One region of the Pseudosulfitobacter pseudonitzschiae genome, then DNA from elsewhere that is predicted to be linked to it. Evidence: riboswitches for the same ligand, from Rfam matches in the RefSeq annotation. Region 1 holds a riboswitch; each other region holds the start of a gene.
The links. A riboswitch is a leader RNA that binds a small molecule or an ion and turns the genes downstream of it on or off. The one in region 1 is predicted to bind cobalamin.
Positions count from the first base shown of each region.

Region 1 (3,512 bases):
AGGTTGTCGATCTCGGTGTAAAAGACCGTTGCCTTGACCACGGCGTTGTTGACAAAACGGTGTTCGACGCCGAATTCGGCGCTGCGGCTTTCTTCTTGTTCCAGCGTAGGGCTTCCGAAGGGGCCAAACAGTTCATACAGCGATGGCGCGCGGAAACCCGTCCCGATGGCCGCACGCAATGTGGTGTTTGCGGAGACGCGCCAGTTCGCCGCCAGCCGGCCGGTTGTGAATCCGCCAAAGGTCGAATGGTCATCGTGGCGCAGCGCAAAGCTGAGGTCGATGTCATTGGACACGGCATATTGCGCCTCGCCAAAGACCGAGGCGATCCGGTAGGTGCCGGTCACTGCGTCGGCTGCGAATTTTTCTTCGGAATAGCTGGCACCAAAGGCCAGATCGACCGCACCCGCCTGCGTGACGCCCTTGTACGAAAGCTCGGTGCGTTCGCCGCTGAATGCGTTGGTGGTACCGACGGGGTAATCGCGGTTGATCTCGGAATAGGCCAGCGACAGGGTGTGATCGACTGCACCTGACTCGATCTCGGCATAGATCCGTGCCCCCAAGCGGGTGGCAAATTCCTGATTTGCTGTATCAGTCAGAGTAAAGGCGGGCGCCGGAAAACCGTCCTGATCGGTTTCGCTGTCGATATAATTCAGCGCAAAGCCCAGCTTCACCTGTTCGGTCGCCTGATAGGCCCCCGTCAGGATCAGCGTTGTGCCCTTGTATCCGTCTGCTTCGGTATTGCCGTCGTTTTCATCTGCGGCTGAAAATCCGTCGGTGCTGACATGGCTGATGGTAAAGGCCAGTTCGCCGCGATCTGATTTGGTTGCCACGCCAAAGCTGCTGGCAAAGGTGTTATAGCTGCCTGCCTCGAAGTTGTAGCGCAACTGTGTGCCGTTCTCCGTCGCGCGCAGGGTCGAGATATTGATGACCCCGCCAATCGCTTCGGAGCCGTAAAGCGCCGATTGGGACCCTTTCAACACTTCGATGCTGCCGATGCCTGCAGTGGTGAGTGGCCCGAAACCAAAGGAGGTTTGCGTGCCGGAGGGGTCTGTCATATCGATGCCGTCGATATATACGGGTACATAGCGCGCAGGCAGCCCGCGAATGCGCAATGTCGACGCGGTGCCCAAACCGCCGTTGCCTGACAGCGAAATGCCCGGCAGTGTGTCCAGCGTATCGGCCACGCGAATACTTGTGCTGTTCTCGATCGTCTCCTGATCGACAATCTCGACCACGGTGCCGGTGCGCGAAGTCTCGACCGGCGTCTGGCTGGCCGATACCGTGATGGTGCCCAGATCAAAAGCATCGTCTTGGGCGATTGCGGCGCGTGGCAGGGTGGCCAGTGCCAGTACGGATGCCGAAGCAAGCAGGTGTTTCATAAAAGTCGTGTCCCCTTACGGACGGGCCTGTTGCGGGCGGCCCTTGGTCGTCGGAATGGGAAAGGTTGAAGCGCCTTCCGCCGGTGAAACGCCACCAAAGCGGTCAGGCCGCCGACACGCACGCCCCCCGCGTTCGTATCCGGGTGATCGCTTTGGCAGGTCTCCTGACTTGCGGGTCGATGCGGGGCCGTGCCTTCCCGAGGGTGACCCCCCAGTGGCATATGACGGTCGCGCTCACCGCTTACAGTTGCGGGGGCAGTCACGGATTTGGGGATGGTTTCCCGCACCGCGTTCCCTTTAACGACGGGTTACCCCGCCGAACCAAAGTAGGGGTGGCTTAGCCTGTGCATCGCTGCCGATCAAGACGCGAAAACGACCTTGCGGCAGAGTGGTGCGTCAAAGTTGTCTTGCAGGCGGCAAGTCGGGACGATAACGGTTGGGTCTTGCCAGACAAGCCCCGATTGGCCCCGAATGAAGGACGCGCCCCATGACCGACACTGCCACCAACCCCGACAGCTACCGCGTAACAGCAGACGAACTGCGCCAGTTCATCGAGCGGATCGAACGTCTGGACGCCGAGAAAAAAGATATTGCCGAGCAGCAAAAAGAGGTGATGGCCGAAGCCAAAGGGCGCGGTTACGACACCAAGGTGATCCGCAAGGTCATCGCCCTGCGCAAGCGCGAGCCTGACGACATTGCCGAAGAAGAAGCGGTTCTTGAGATGTACAAAGAAGCGCTGGGAATGTCCTGACGCAAGTCGCGGGGCGCAGTTGCGCCCTGCACGCCCTTGCCCTGTTGCCAGTATCGCTTGTCGCAGTCATGCGATTTGAGCGATCGCCTGTGCGGGCTGGGATGCAATCCGCAGCATCACCAGCGCATTGCCGGTAATACCGCTCTGGTCCAGATCCTCTGGCAGATCGGCGAGCGTCGTGGACACGATACGCTGGTTTGATTTGCTGACATCTGCGGCGATGGTGATTTTTGTTCTGCGCGCGATGCCCTGTGCCAGCAAAGAGTGTCGGATTTTCTGCGCAGCCCCCACGCCCATGTAGAACACCAAAGTTGTGCCCGGCAGAGCGTGGCGCGCCCAGTCTGTCGTTTCGTCATCGTCTTCGCAGTGGCGTCCGGTGGTCAGGACCAGTGTATCGGTCTGTCTGCGTTCCGTCAGCGATTGACCCATGATTGCCGCCGCTGCACTCGCCGCAGTCACACCCGGTACAACTTCGACCGGAATATGTGCAACACGGGCGGCATTAAGTTCCTCGGTCGCGCGGCCGAATATGCCTGGATCACCGGATTTCAGACGCACAACGCGGCGGCCTTTGGCTGCTTCGGCAACGATCAGCGCGCAAATCCGGTCTTGCGGCCACAGGTGCGCGCCCACGGTTTTGCCGACAAAAACGCGCTCGGCGTCGCGGCGGGCCAGTTCCAGCACCTGTGGATCGACAAGCCGATCATAAAAGATCACGTCGGCCTCTTGCAGGCGTTGAACGGCGCGCAAGGTTAGCAGATCGCGTGCACCGGGGCCTGCGCCGACCAGTGCGATATGGCCTTGCTGCGCAGGCACGTCGCGTGTGGAAACCGTCTGCTTCAGCAGGTCGGCAGCGGCGCGTTCCTGTCCGGTTTTGTGCAATTGCCAAGGGGCGTCGGCAAAGGCCCAACGCCAAAAGGCGCGGCGGTCGGTTTTCGGGATCTGTGCGGCCACCGCGCCGCGCAAACGGCCCGCTAGTGCGGCAAAGGTGCCAAGGCGCGGGTCCAGCATCTGTTCGACTTCGGTCTTGATCCGGCGGGCCAGCACGGGCGCCGTTCCTTCGGTGCCGATTGCCACGACCACGGGATCGCGGTCGACCAGTGATGGTGTGGTCATGTCGCACAAGGACGGCTGGTCAACGACGTTGACCTGCGCGTCCGCCTGTTTGGCCAGCGCATGCAGGGCCGCATCCAGTCCGGGGCAGCCCGTGGCGATGAACACCAGTGCGGCGTCGGCAAAACTGCGCGGGGTAACTGGCGCCGCATCCTGTACCGCGACGCCTGTTGCGACCAGATCAGCCAGCTCAGCATCCAGATCAGGCGCAAGCAGCACCAGCCGCGCGTCGGTTTTCAACATCAGGCGCGCCTTTTGTGCGGCCTGTT
Region 1 covers NZ_CP022415.1:1,014,379-1,017,890, forward strand. Annotated here, with positions in the region: gene SULPSESMR1_RS04890 (TonB-dependent receptor plug domain-containing protein) at 1-1,379, opposite strand, end outside; cobalamin riboswitch at 1,517-1,720, opposite strand; gene SULPSESMR1_RS04895 (DUF2312 domain-containing protein) at 1,867-2,130, shown strand; gene cysG (siroheme synthase CysG) at 2,197-3,512, opposite strand, start outside.

Region 2 (3,512 bases), on a different replicon from region 1:
CGCCCCCTGTCGTGCGCCCAGCTGGTTGGCATAGGAAAAACTGTCTTCCAGCAGCTTCATCACCGGAATCACACCCGAAGACTGATTTTCGATGCCTTTGATCGGCGCGCCGTGTTCGCGGATATTCGTCAGCATCAACGCTACGCCACCACCGCGCTTCGACAGTTGCAGCGCCGAATTGATCCCGCGCCCGATGCTTTCCATATTGTCCTCAAGCCGCAGCAGAAAACACGAAATCAGCTCGCCGCGCTGCGCCTTGCCCGCGTTCAGAAACGTCGGCGTCGCGGGTTGGAAACGCCCGTCGATAATCTCTTCCATCAAACGCATGGCATCGTCTTCACTGCCACGCGCCAAGGCCAGCGCCACCATCACCACACGGTCCTCGAACCGTTCAAGGTACCGTTTTCCGTCCAGCGTTTTCAGCGTGTAGCTGGTGTAATATTTGAACGCGCCCAGAAACGTCGAAAAGCGGAACTTCTTGGCAAAGGCCGCCGCCCAGATGCGGTGCAAGAACGGACGGTCATATTGGGTCAGCACGCTGTCTTCGTAGAACCCTTCGGCCACCAGATAATCCAGCTTTTCGTCCAGCGAATGAAAGAACACGGTGTTCTGGTTCACATGCTGCAAGAAATACTGCCGCGCGGCCATGCGGTCGGCGTCAAACCGGATGTGCCCGTTGTCGTCGTACAGGTTCAGCATCGCGTTCAGCGCGTGATAATCCAGCCCCTGCCATTCCAAAGGCACCGCCCGTGCGGGCGCGCTGTCGGTCAGCTCGCGGTCGAGAGTTGCGTTTTCCAAAACCTGTCCAATCCATGTGTCACGCGGTCGACATCCCCGTCGGTTCCCGCCAGTTCAAAACGATACAGCACCGGCACCGCGCATTTGGCGGCGATCACATCACCGGCCATTGCATAGGTGGCACCGAAATTCCGGTTGCCCGAGGCGATAACCCCGCGCAACAGCGCACGATTGTGTGCGATATTCAAAAAGCGGATCACCTGTTTGGGCACCGCACCCCGCCCCTGCCCGTCGGCAAAGGTGGGTGTGACCAGCACAAAGGGGCCGTCGGACACAGGCATCGCATCCGCGTCATCCACCGGAATCCGCAGGGCCGCCAGCCCCGTGCGATCAATAAAACGACGCGTGTTTTCGGACCGCGACGAGAAATAGATCAGTCCCCCCACCGGCTCCGCCTGCCCTAGATCATTGCGCTGATTTTGTCGGGGCGGAAACCGGCCCAATGATCGTCGCCGGCCACAACCACAGGTGCCTGCCGGTAACCCAGCCCTTGCACCACTTCCATCGCGGCGGCGTCTTCGGTCAGGTCGATCACGGAAAACGCAATCCCCCGCGCCTCAAGCGCTCGGGTGGTGGCGGTGCATTGAACGCAGGCCGGTTTGGAATAGACGGTGATGGTCATTTGGCTGTCCCTTTGTGGTTTAAACCCGAACGGAGGGGACACGAAAACAGACACCTTCGTGCCCGATTGCGCGTCCGGGCCCTCCGCCACGGCGTCATCTTTCATGCTTTGGCAGGTCTCCTGACTTGCGGCTCGAACGTCTTGGCCCGCCTTCCCGATGCGGCTGCACCAGTGGTATCGGACGTCGACTTGCCGCTTACAGTTGCGGGGGCAGCGCCGGATTTTAACCGGCTTCCCTTTTCACCGACGAGATGAATCGCCGGAACCAAAGCAACATCATTTTGGGTGTCATGGGGGGCAGATGTCAACATGTAGATACCCGCGCGCCGCGAATTACCTGTGGACAAAATTTAAAGGGCCGCTTTTTCAGCCGCTCTTGTCGCTTTCTATTCTCGTGGGTACGGGGCTTTTGCAGCCTGATCCGTCAAAGGGCCTCAGCACATCGACGGCATTGACACGCCATATTCTGCGGCGCTTTGTTCAAGGCGCGCAAAGACTTCTTGTGGCAAGCGCACTGTGCCCCCTTGGGCTGCTTTCAGCGCCGCGCTGGCGCGGTCGCCGGGAACGCGGACGGGGCGGGCAGCGTCAAGCGGGCGGTTTGCGCGGCAAAGATCGTTCAGGTGCGAAACCTCGCGTTCAAACGCCTCTTTTCCGGCAAATGCTTCGGGGTCCATGACCTGCAAAAACACATTGCCGCCCCAACGTTCGGGTTCTTCGGCGCGACCGTGGCCCGACAATCCCTGCGACAGCATCTCGACCATCAACGCCAGACCAAAGCCCTTATGACCATGATCGCTGCCCCCCACCGGCTGGATGCTGCCGCGCAGATCGGCGTTGATCACATTGGGATCGGTCGTGGCATTGCCCGCCGCATCCAGCATCCAAGGATGGGCGAATTGGACGCCGGTGTTGATCAGCTCGCGCACTTTGGACACCGTGGTGATCGACGCGCAGGTGTCGATCAGAACCGGATGCTCGCGCGATGGATAACCGATGGCCCAAGGGTTCGGCGTCAGCAGCGGTTCGGTCCCGCCATAGGGGGCCACCCATTTGCCTGACGGATCAGAGGTGGCGATATAGCACACAAAACCGCGATCTGCCGCAATGCGCGTCAGCGTCGACAGACACCCGATATGGTGCGCGCGCCGCATCGACAGGGCCGCCATCCCGAACTCGGTCGCGCGCGCCATGCACACATCCAGTGCCTGCTGCATCAGCCAGTGACCGGGCAGATAGGTGCCATCCCAAACCATCGTCACTTTGCGGTCTTGCACCACCTCATAGCTGCCCTCCGAGGTCATCATCCCCGCCTTCAGCTCGGGCAGGTAATAGGGCACCATCGACGTGCCGTGCGTGGTCACGCCCAACTCATCGGTCTGCACCAACAATTCGGCGACCACTTCGGCTTTGGCCGGTTCCAGCCCCGCATTGGTCAGCAGGGTCAGGGCCAGATTGAAAAGATCGTCACGTTTGAATGTCGCTGTGTTCATATCGGTGCCCTTATGTGTTGGAAAAGCTGAGTTGAACTTTCACCGCGCCAGACCGGTTTCCAGCCGCCTCAAAGGCTTCGATGGCGCGGTCCAGCGGATAGGTGCCGGTGATGATCGGCGTGACGTCGATGCGCTGCTCCGAGATCATGTTAACCGCATCGGCAAATTCGGTGTCGAACCGCTGGGTGCCGCAATACGAGATTTCCTTGCCCACAAGCATGTTCAGCGGCACCGGAACGTCACCCGAAACACCAACTTGCACCAAACGCCCCTGCGGGCGCAGGCAGGTGATCGCGGATTTGATCGCGGGGGCCGCGGCCGAGCATTCAAAGGCTACGTCGAAATACCCTTTGCCCTCGGCATAGACATCCAGATCGGCGGCGTTGGTGGCCACGTTCACGGTGCGCGTGGCACCCATGCGGCGGGCAACCTCCAGCGTAAAGTCTTGCAGGTCGGTCACAACAACCTCGGCGGCACCGGCCTCGATTGCAACAGCGGCGCAAAGCGTGCCGATTGGCCCCGCCCCTGTCACCAGCACGCGCGCGTCCTGCAAATCACCGGCGCGGTTGCGTGCGTGCAGACAAACGGCCAGCGGCTCGGCG
Region 2 covers NZ_CP022416.1:286,888-290,399, reverse strand. Annotated here, with positions in the region: gene nrdE (class 1b ribonucleoside-diphosphate reductase subunit alpha) at 1-699, opposite strand, end outside; gene nrdI (class Ib ribonucleoside-diphosphate reductase assembly flavoprotein NrdI) at 768-1,184, opposite strand; gene nrdH (glutaredoxin-like protein NrdH) at 1,199-1,420, opposite strand; cobalamin riboswitch at 1,514-1,705, opposite strand; gene SULPSESMR1_RS18970 (Ldh family oxidoreductase) at 1,855-2,910, opposite strand; gene SULPSESMR1_RS18965 (L-idonate 5-dehydrogenase) at 2,921-3,512, opposite strand, start outside.
Region 2: it holds a riboswitch for cobalamin, as region 1 does, so the genes downstream of both, nrdH (glutaredoxin-like protein NrdH) here and SULPSESMR1_RS04890 (TonB-dependent receptor plug domain-containing protein) in region 1, are expected to answer to the same signal.

Region 3 (3,512 bases), 980 kb from region 1:
GCACCGGTCAGTTCGGATTTGGTACACAGGGTCAGTTGCACATCGCCGGTGCCGGGTGGCAGATCGACAATCAGCACGTCCAACTCGCCCCATTGCACCTGCCCCAGCATTTGCTGCAAGGCCCCCATCAGCATCGGACCGCGCCAGACGACGGCCTTGCCCTCTTCCATCATGAAACCGATGGACATCAGAGTGACGCCATGTGCGTGCAACGGAATGATGGTTTTGCCGTCGGGCGATGCGGGGCGTTTGTTTACCCCCATCATGCGCGGCTGCGAAGGGCCGTAGATATCCGCGTCCAGCAGGCCAACCTTGCGGCCCTGTTTGGCCAGCGCCACGGCCAGGTTCGATGAGATGGTGGATTTTCCGACGCCGCCTTTGCCCGAGCCGATGGCCAGAATACGCTGGACGCCGGAGGGTTTTGTCGGACCGGCCTGCGGTTTGGGGTGACCCCCGATTTTCAGGCTGGGTGGCGGTGTGGACGGTTTTGCAGCAGGTCCGTGGGCGGTGAGCGCCACTTGCACGCTTTCTACTCCCGGCACGGCGGCCACAGCGGCCTGGGCTGCATCGCGCACAGGGCCCATCGCTTGTGCGGCCTCGGGTGTCGGTGCCTCGATGACAAAGCGCACGGCGCTTCCGTCGATCTGGATGGCACGAATCAAATCGTTGCTGACGAGGTCGCCACCATCAGGCAGGGCGACTCGTTTCAGCGCGGCGGAAATCAGATCGGGAGTAAGTGTCATGTGTAACCTCTGTTCGGAGCCATTGTTGTGGCACTTGGGGCCGCATGTGCAACCCCTATCGGCAGACCTGCACAAGCCTTGGGCAGTTTGCAAAAATAGGTCAGCGTTCCCTATGCATTTGCTGCATGGCAGCATTGTTGATACGTCTATTGTGCAAGCGCAGCATTACGCTAAATTCATTGCAAGACGAACGCAAACGAACATCAAACACACATCCGAGGCACCGAAGAACATGGCCTACCTGAATCAGACCGCAACAACATACAGCAGCTTGACCGAGCGCCTGCTGGCAACAACTGCCCGCATTCTGGACGCCGCAGCTGAACGCCAGGCAAAACGCGCTGTCTACCGCAAAACATTTAACGAGCTGGCAAGCTTGGGTGATCGCGATCTCGCTGATCTCGGCCTGCACCGCTCACACATCCGCCGGATTGCGACAGAAGCAGCCTACGGCGACAAATAATAGAGTTCGGACATTTCCACCTCCTCCCGGAAATGTCCGTCACAACGCGGCGGTATCTCTCCTCCTCCCTGATGCCGCCGCACTTTTTCCCCGATCAAACGGGGATACGACATCGCTGCAGGGTCTCTCCTCCTCCCTGACCTGCGCAGTGACTAACGCGGCGACACCGCTCCTCCCTCAGGTGTCGCCGCACAAGATACCCCGGTCAAACGGGGGCACAGATCGCCATTCGGGTCTTTCCTCCTCCCTGACCTGGTGGTGAACAAGGCGGCGGCCCCTCCTCCCAGGTGTCGTCGCACCTTCTACCCCGATCAAACGGGGATATAGATCGCCACCTGGCCTCTCCTCCTCCCTGGCCCGGTGGTGAAACAGCGCGGCGGTCCCTCCTCCCAGGTGTCGTCGCACCCTATAATTGTCGGGCCTCTCCTCCTCCCTGGTCCCGACAATTGCAAAGGCGGCGGTCCCATCCTCCCGGGGCCGCCGTTTTTTTATGTATTGCCGGTTTTATCGTCGAAACGCGCGCGGGCAGCGTCAGTGCATCTGCCGCCGACCCGCAGCACCGCCACGCCGATGAGGCGTAGGCACATAGCGTGTTGCCGCATGGATGTGGTCCAGAAATGCGCTGACTGCAGGGCCGGGATTGTCATCATCCCAACCGGCCAGCACGTCACGCGCCGCTTGTCCGGGCCGCACATCTTGCGGCAGGGTAAACACCCATTCCAGAAACCCCGCCCGTGCCGCGGCAGCCCCGTCAGAGGTGGCACCACAACCGGCATTATCCAGATCGGCAAGCCCTGCCACGATCCTTGAAAACATCTGTCGCCCTTTCCCGCCACGCCCCGTGACGTATTGAGTTGTGCGGACAGCTTAGGAAGGGCAGCACGGGGACGCGCCCGTACACAGCCGCTTCCATCGCCACCCGCGATTCACGTACATCCAAGGCTGGTTTCCGGGCTTGGGGCGGGTGGCCTTGCGGCCCGCGACTGACACCTTCCCGAAGGGTATTCCCCAGTGGTATTGCCAATCACATCCCACCCTCACCGTTGCGGGGGCAGCGCCGGCATTTCACCGGCTTCCCAATTCTCCGCCCGTGGGCGGCACCTTGGATGTTCAGACTAGGCGGGCGGCCTGCGCACAGCAAGCGCAAAGGCGGTTGCGGGCGATCATTTCAGACGCGCCCGCAGGCAGGGATCAAAACGGAATGTCGTCCGTGCCGGTGATGAATTTCGACACGACCTTCTTGGTTCCCGCCTTTTCAAAGTCGATCTCCAGCTTGTCGCCCTCGATCCCCACCACCGCGCCATAGCCGAACTTTTGATGGAATACCCGTTCGCCCACGGTAAAGCTGCTGACCGCACTGGCGTCGATTGTGGTGTTGCGGGTTTCGCGTGGCTGGCTGACCGACCGGTCCTGGCTGCGCGCCTGCAACCGCCGCCATCCGGGCGAATTATAGACGTTCGCCTCGGCTGCGGCCTCGTGCAGACGGGATTTGACACCCGCCATACCGGCAGCGCCGTAGTTGCCACCGTGCAGGCCCGGCGGGGTCAGAACGTCCACGTGATCCGATGGCAATTCGTCGATGAACCGTGACGGCAGCGCCGATTGCCATTGCCCAAAGACGAACCGGTTGGACACGAAGGAAATTGTGCAGACTTCTTCGGCACGGGTGATGCCGACATAGGCAAGGCGGCGCTCTTCCTCCAGTCCCTTGACCCCGCTTTCGTCCATCGAGCGTTGCGAGGGGAACAGACCGTCCTCCCAACCCGGCAGAAAGACCATCGGGAATTCAAGACCTTTGGCCGCGTGCAGGGTCATTATGCTGACCTTGGCGCCCTCGCCCTCTTGTTCGTTGTCCATGATCAGGCTGACGTGTTCCAGAAACCCCTGAAGGTTCTCGAAGTTGTGCAGCTGGTTGATCAGTTCCTTGAGGTTTTCCAGACGCCCCGCCGCTTCGGGCGTCTTGTCGTTCTGCCAGTGGGCGGTATAGCCGCTGTCGTCGAGGATGATTTCGGCCAGTTCGATATGGTTGTAGTCGGGCGGCGTGTCGGTTTCCGTGTCCACCACGCTGTCGTCGTCGTCCATGATCCGGGTGCCACTGGCGCGCATCATGGCAGACCAACGGTCGATCCCCTCGACCAGCTTGCGGAGCTCGGTCCCGCCCTTGCCCTTGATCAACCCCTGCTCGACCGCCAGCCGCGCCCCTTCGACCAGGTTGACGCCGTTGGCGCGCGCGGTGATCTGGATGGTCTGCTGTGCCTTGTCGCCCAGTCCGCGCTTGGGGGTGTTCACGATCCGCTCGAACGCGA
Region 3 covers NZ_CP022415.1:1,997,063-2,000,574, forward strand. Annotated here, with positions in the region: gene SULPSESMR1_RS09660 (Mrp/NBP35 family ATP-binding protein) at 1-743, opposite strand, end outside; gene SULPSESMR1_RS09665 (DUF1127 domain-containing protein) at 856-1,206, shown strand; gene SULPSESMR1_RS09670 (hypothetical protein) at 1,738-2,022, opposite strand; cobalamin riboswitch at 2,130-2,326, opposite strand; gene SULPSESMR1_RS09675 (ATP-dependent helicase) at 2,398-3,512, opposite strand, start outside.
Region 3: it holds a riboswitch for cobalamin, as region 1 does, so the genes downstream of both, SULPSESMR1_RS09670 (hypothetical protein) here and SULPSESMR1_RS04890 (TonB-dependent receptor plug domain-containing protein) in region 1, are expected to answer to the same signal.

Region 4 (3,512 bases), 1.8 Mb from region 1:
GAAGAGATTCTTAATCTCTTTCCCGAACTGAAAGATGCCAAAATCTCACCACCCGCAGCCCGCTATCTCGCCAATGGACGAATGGGGCGCAATCTGGCGATGCGCCATGTTAAGAATGGCAAACCACTCGTTACTCCTGCTGCTCAGTGTCGGCTGTAGGGGCCAGTCGCGGTTTGATGCCGCTCCTTTGATAGTATTTGCTGCAACAAAGGAGACGAACTATGGGACTGAAGCGGACGAATGAATTCCTGCAAGATGCGGTGCGCGTCGCGCTGACCTATGGGCCGAAGCGAAAGCAGGTGGCTGATGATCTCGGTGTCGGCATGTCGACGCTGAACAAGTGGATCACCATATATCGAGACACGGACGTGGTGTCAAAAGAGGATATGTGCCTCGTCCAAGAGAATGACCGGCGTTGGCGAGAGAACCCTCTTTTCAAGGAGGAGACCCCTTCCCATTACGCTGCGTTCTGAACGTAATCCCTTCGCAAAATATAAATATCCATAATCCACCCGTGTTCATTTCTAGCGAGTTGACGGGTGGAAATGATCCGATCTGCTACATCCTGTACTAAGCCATGATCTAGTATTTGTTCTTCCATGCCCAGAAATGCACCCCACCAGATCATCAGCCCTTCAGGCGGCAGACGGGTAAAGCTGCACTCCCCGTCCAGCATGACAACGACCGTCTCAGCTCCCTCTGGCCAGCCCGCGTTGCGCAAACGGCGCCCTGTGGTGATAGCCACAACGCCATTGATGGTGTTCAAAGGCAGAGTATGGGCTGCTGTGAGCGCTTGAATGGCACTAATCCCCGGCACCACACGCACCGACGGCTGCGGTGCCAACCGGGCTGCGATCCGGATTGTGCTGTCGTATAGGGCAGGATCGCCCCACACGAGCATGGCAACCGGCCCGGACACTTGTGTGCTCGCCAGAGCCGCCTGCCAACGTCGTGCGATATCGTCATGCCATGCGTCGACGCCGTCTAGATAAGGCTGTTCAAGGTCGCGCACCGGGTATTCAAAGCCGATCACCTTCGCCGTTGTATCACTGGCAGCGATAATTCGGTGACGAATCTCGGCAAGGTCGGTCTTCCCGTCCCCTTTTTGCGGGACGAGGATGATAGCAGCATCCTTTAACGCCTGCGCGCCCTCAGCCGTAAGGTGGCCCAGACTACCTGTCCCGATACCAATCAGCCACAGATCTTTGAGCATATCGTTATCCATAAAAAAATCCGGGCCCATTGCCGGACCCGGAAGTGCTTGATTCTATTCAGTTATGCGGCGTAATAAAGGCGATCGGTAAAAATTCCCCACCCTTTGCCCTTATGCAGGGTCTTGGCGGCCGCCAGCACAGCCAGATCGACAAGCGGTTCGACCAGAATAACCAGCATATAGGCCGCGCCAAAGGTCCAGACGGCATTTAGATTGTCCGCGCCTGCGCCTTGGCCGTAGATTGCCCAGAAGGCGACCCAAGCCACGATACCGCCCTGATAGACACCCGACATTTTCAGCACATGGGTATACGACAGATCCACATAGGCCGTGTCCTTTGGAACAACCCGTCCGGCCAGTGCGTCGATGGCAAACAGCGGCACCAGCAGTGTGGTGACGTTTACGAAATACATCGGCAGGTCGGTCGGGGCAAAGAACATGCCCTGGACCAGCAGGCCAAGCGCCAGACCGATGGCAGACGGGGCAGCCCCCAGCAGCAAGAACAGCGTGGTGCCCAGTATCAGGTGAACTTCGGATACACCCACCGCGAAATGTGGAAGGACCTCGAAGAAGACGAACACGCCGGCGGTGGCAAGCACCGTGCGGATGACAAAGGTTGGAAGGTCGTTTCGGGCCAAATCCGCAGCGACAAGTTTCGCGGAATAACCGGCTGCAGCCGCTGCCGTTCCATAGGCAAAGACCATTTTGGCGCCATCTACGACGCCGGGTTCGATATGCATTATAACCGTCCTTATGTGGCCGCCCCTCCGGCGGCGATGGATATGTAATAGGCACTAGGCCCTGTGGTTTTACGGCAGGTCTCCTGACTTGCGGGTCGGGGCGCTTGGGACCTTCCCAGCCGGGTGGCCAGTGGTGTTTCCCGCGCGCTCGCCGCTTACAGTTGCGGGGGCAGTCCAAGCGTTTCACTTGGTTCCCTTTTAAGTCGCTGTTACGCGACACCGTGCGCTGATCCTAGGACAGTTGCGCACTCGCGGCAACGATAAATCCCTTGTCCCAAAGGTTAAAACACGGCCAGTGGACCATAAAGCACCAGCGCGGGTGCATCCGAGATTGTGTTTTCCAGCCTGTCGGCCAAGGCAGCGATGCTGCAGCGTGTCAGGCGTTGTTGTGGCCCCGATACATCCTCAGCCAGAAGGGCGGGCGTGTCGGCGGACAGTCCGTGCGCGTTCAGCAGGCGGTAGAGTTCGGGAAAGGTGCGTTTACCCATAAAAACAACGGTTGTCGCTGTCGGATCGGTCAGGGCGGGCAGGTTCAGATCCTGCGGAAGCTGTCCGCTGATGTCATGGCCCGTGACGAATTGCACACGCCGCGCGGTCAGTCTGCGGGTCAGGGGAATGCCCGCTGCGGCAGCGGCGGCTATGGCTGAGGGCACGCCCGGAATAATCTCATAGGGGATGCCCGCCTCGCGCAGGGCCCCCAGTTCTTCCTCAAGCCTGCCAAAGATTCCACTATCGCCGGATTTCAGCCGCACGACACGCTGGTCAGTTTGTGCATATTCCAGCAACAACCGGCTGACATGATCCTGTTTGGGCGAGGCGCGCCCCGCCCGTTTGCCCACGCTCACCAGATCGGCACCGGCGCGTGCATGTGCCAGTATCGGACCCGATGACAAATCGTCGAACAGCACGGCATCCGCCTGTTTCAGCCGGTTCACGGCTTTTAGCGTCAGGAGTTCGGGGTCTCCCGGACCTGAGCCGACAAAACTGACAAAACCTGCCATCAATCCTGCTCCGCCGTCACAAGGTGGAAAAACGTACCCGTCACAGTACCTCGGCACGATCCGGTTTCGGGGACCGGAACGCCGTCGGCATCGGCCACATCGGCAAGCGGTGTGTCGGGCTGTTCGATGATGGTCGAGTAGTGGAATTCGTGCCCGCGCAAACGCGCACCCTTCGCATGTCCCGCCATGGCGGCACGCAGGGTGGCCTGACGGTATCCAAGGTGAAATTTGCGGGTTTCGTAGCTGCTGACAAGACCCAGCAGGCCTGCCATCCGGTGCCGGTTGCCTTCCTTGTCGATCAACGCCTGACCCAGCGCCATATAGCCGCCGCACTCGCCATGCACGGGCCGCGTTCTGGCGTGTTCGCGCAATCCTTTGGCAAAGGTTTGTGCTGCGGCCAGACGGCCCGCGTGCAGTTCGGGATAACCGCCGGGCAACCACACAAGATCGGGATGTTCTGCCGCCTGCACCAGCCCCAGATGGCGTTCGGGCAGTGTCAGATCACCCTGTCGGGGCAGCGCGCCGAACACGGTTAGCCCTGCCTTTTCCATACCCAGC
Region 4 covers NZ_CP022415.1:2,805,212-2,808,723, reverse strand. Annotated here, with positions in the region: gene SULPSESMR1_RS25425 (Hint domain-containing protein) at 1-159, shown strand, start outside; partial or broken gene SULPSESMR1_RS13850 (IS3 family transposase) at 222-446, shown strand; gene cobF (precorrin-6A synthase (deacetylating)) at 458-1,225, opposite strand; gene SULPSESMR1_RS13840 (energy-coupling factor ABC transporter permease) at 1,276-1,953, opposite strand; cobalamin riboswitch at 2,010-2,192, opposite strand; gene cobA (uroporphyrinogen-III C-methyltransferase) at 2,235-2,954, opposite strand; gene SULPSESMR1_RS13830 (cobyrinate a,c-diamide synthase) at 2,954-3,512, opposite strand, start outside.
Region 4: it holds a riboswitch for cobalamin, as region 1 does, so the genes downstream of both, SULPSESMR1_RS13840 (energy-coupling factor ABC transporter permease) here and SULPSESMR1_RS04890 (TonB-dependent receptor plug domain-containing protein) in region 1, are expected to answer to the same signal.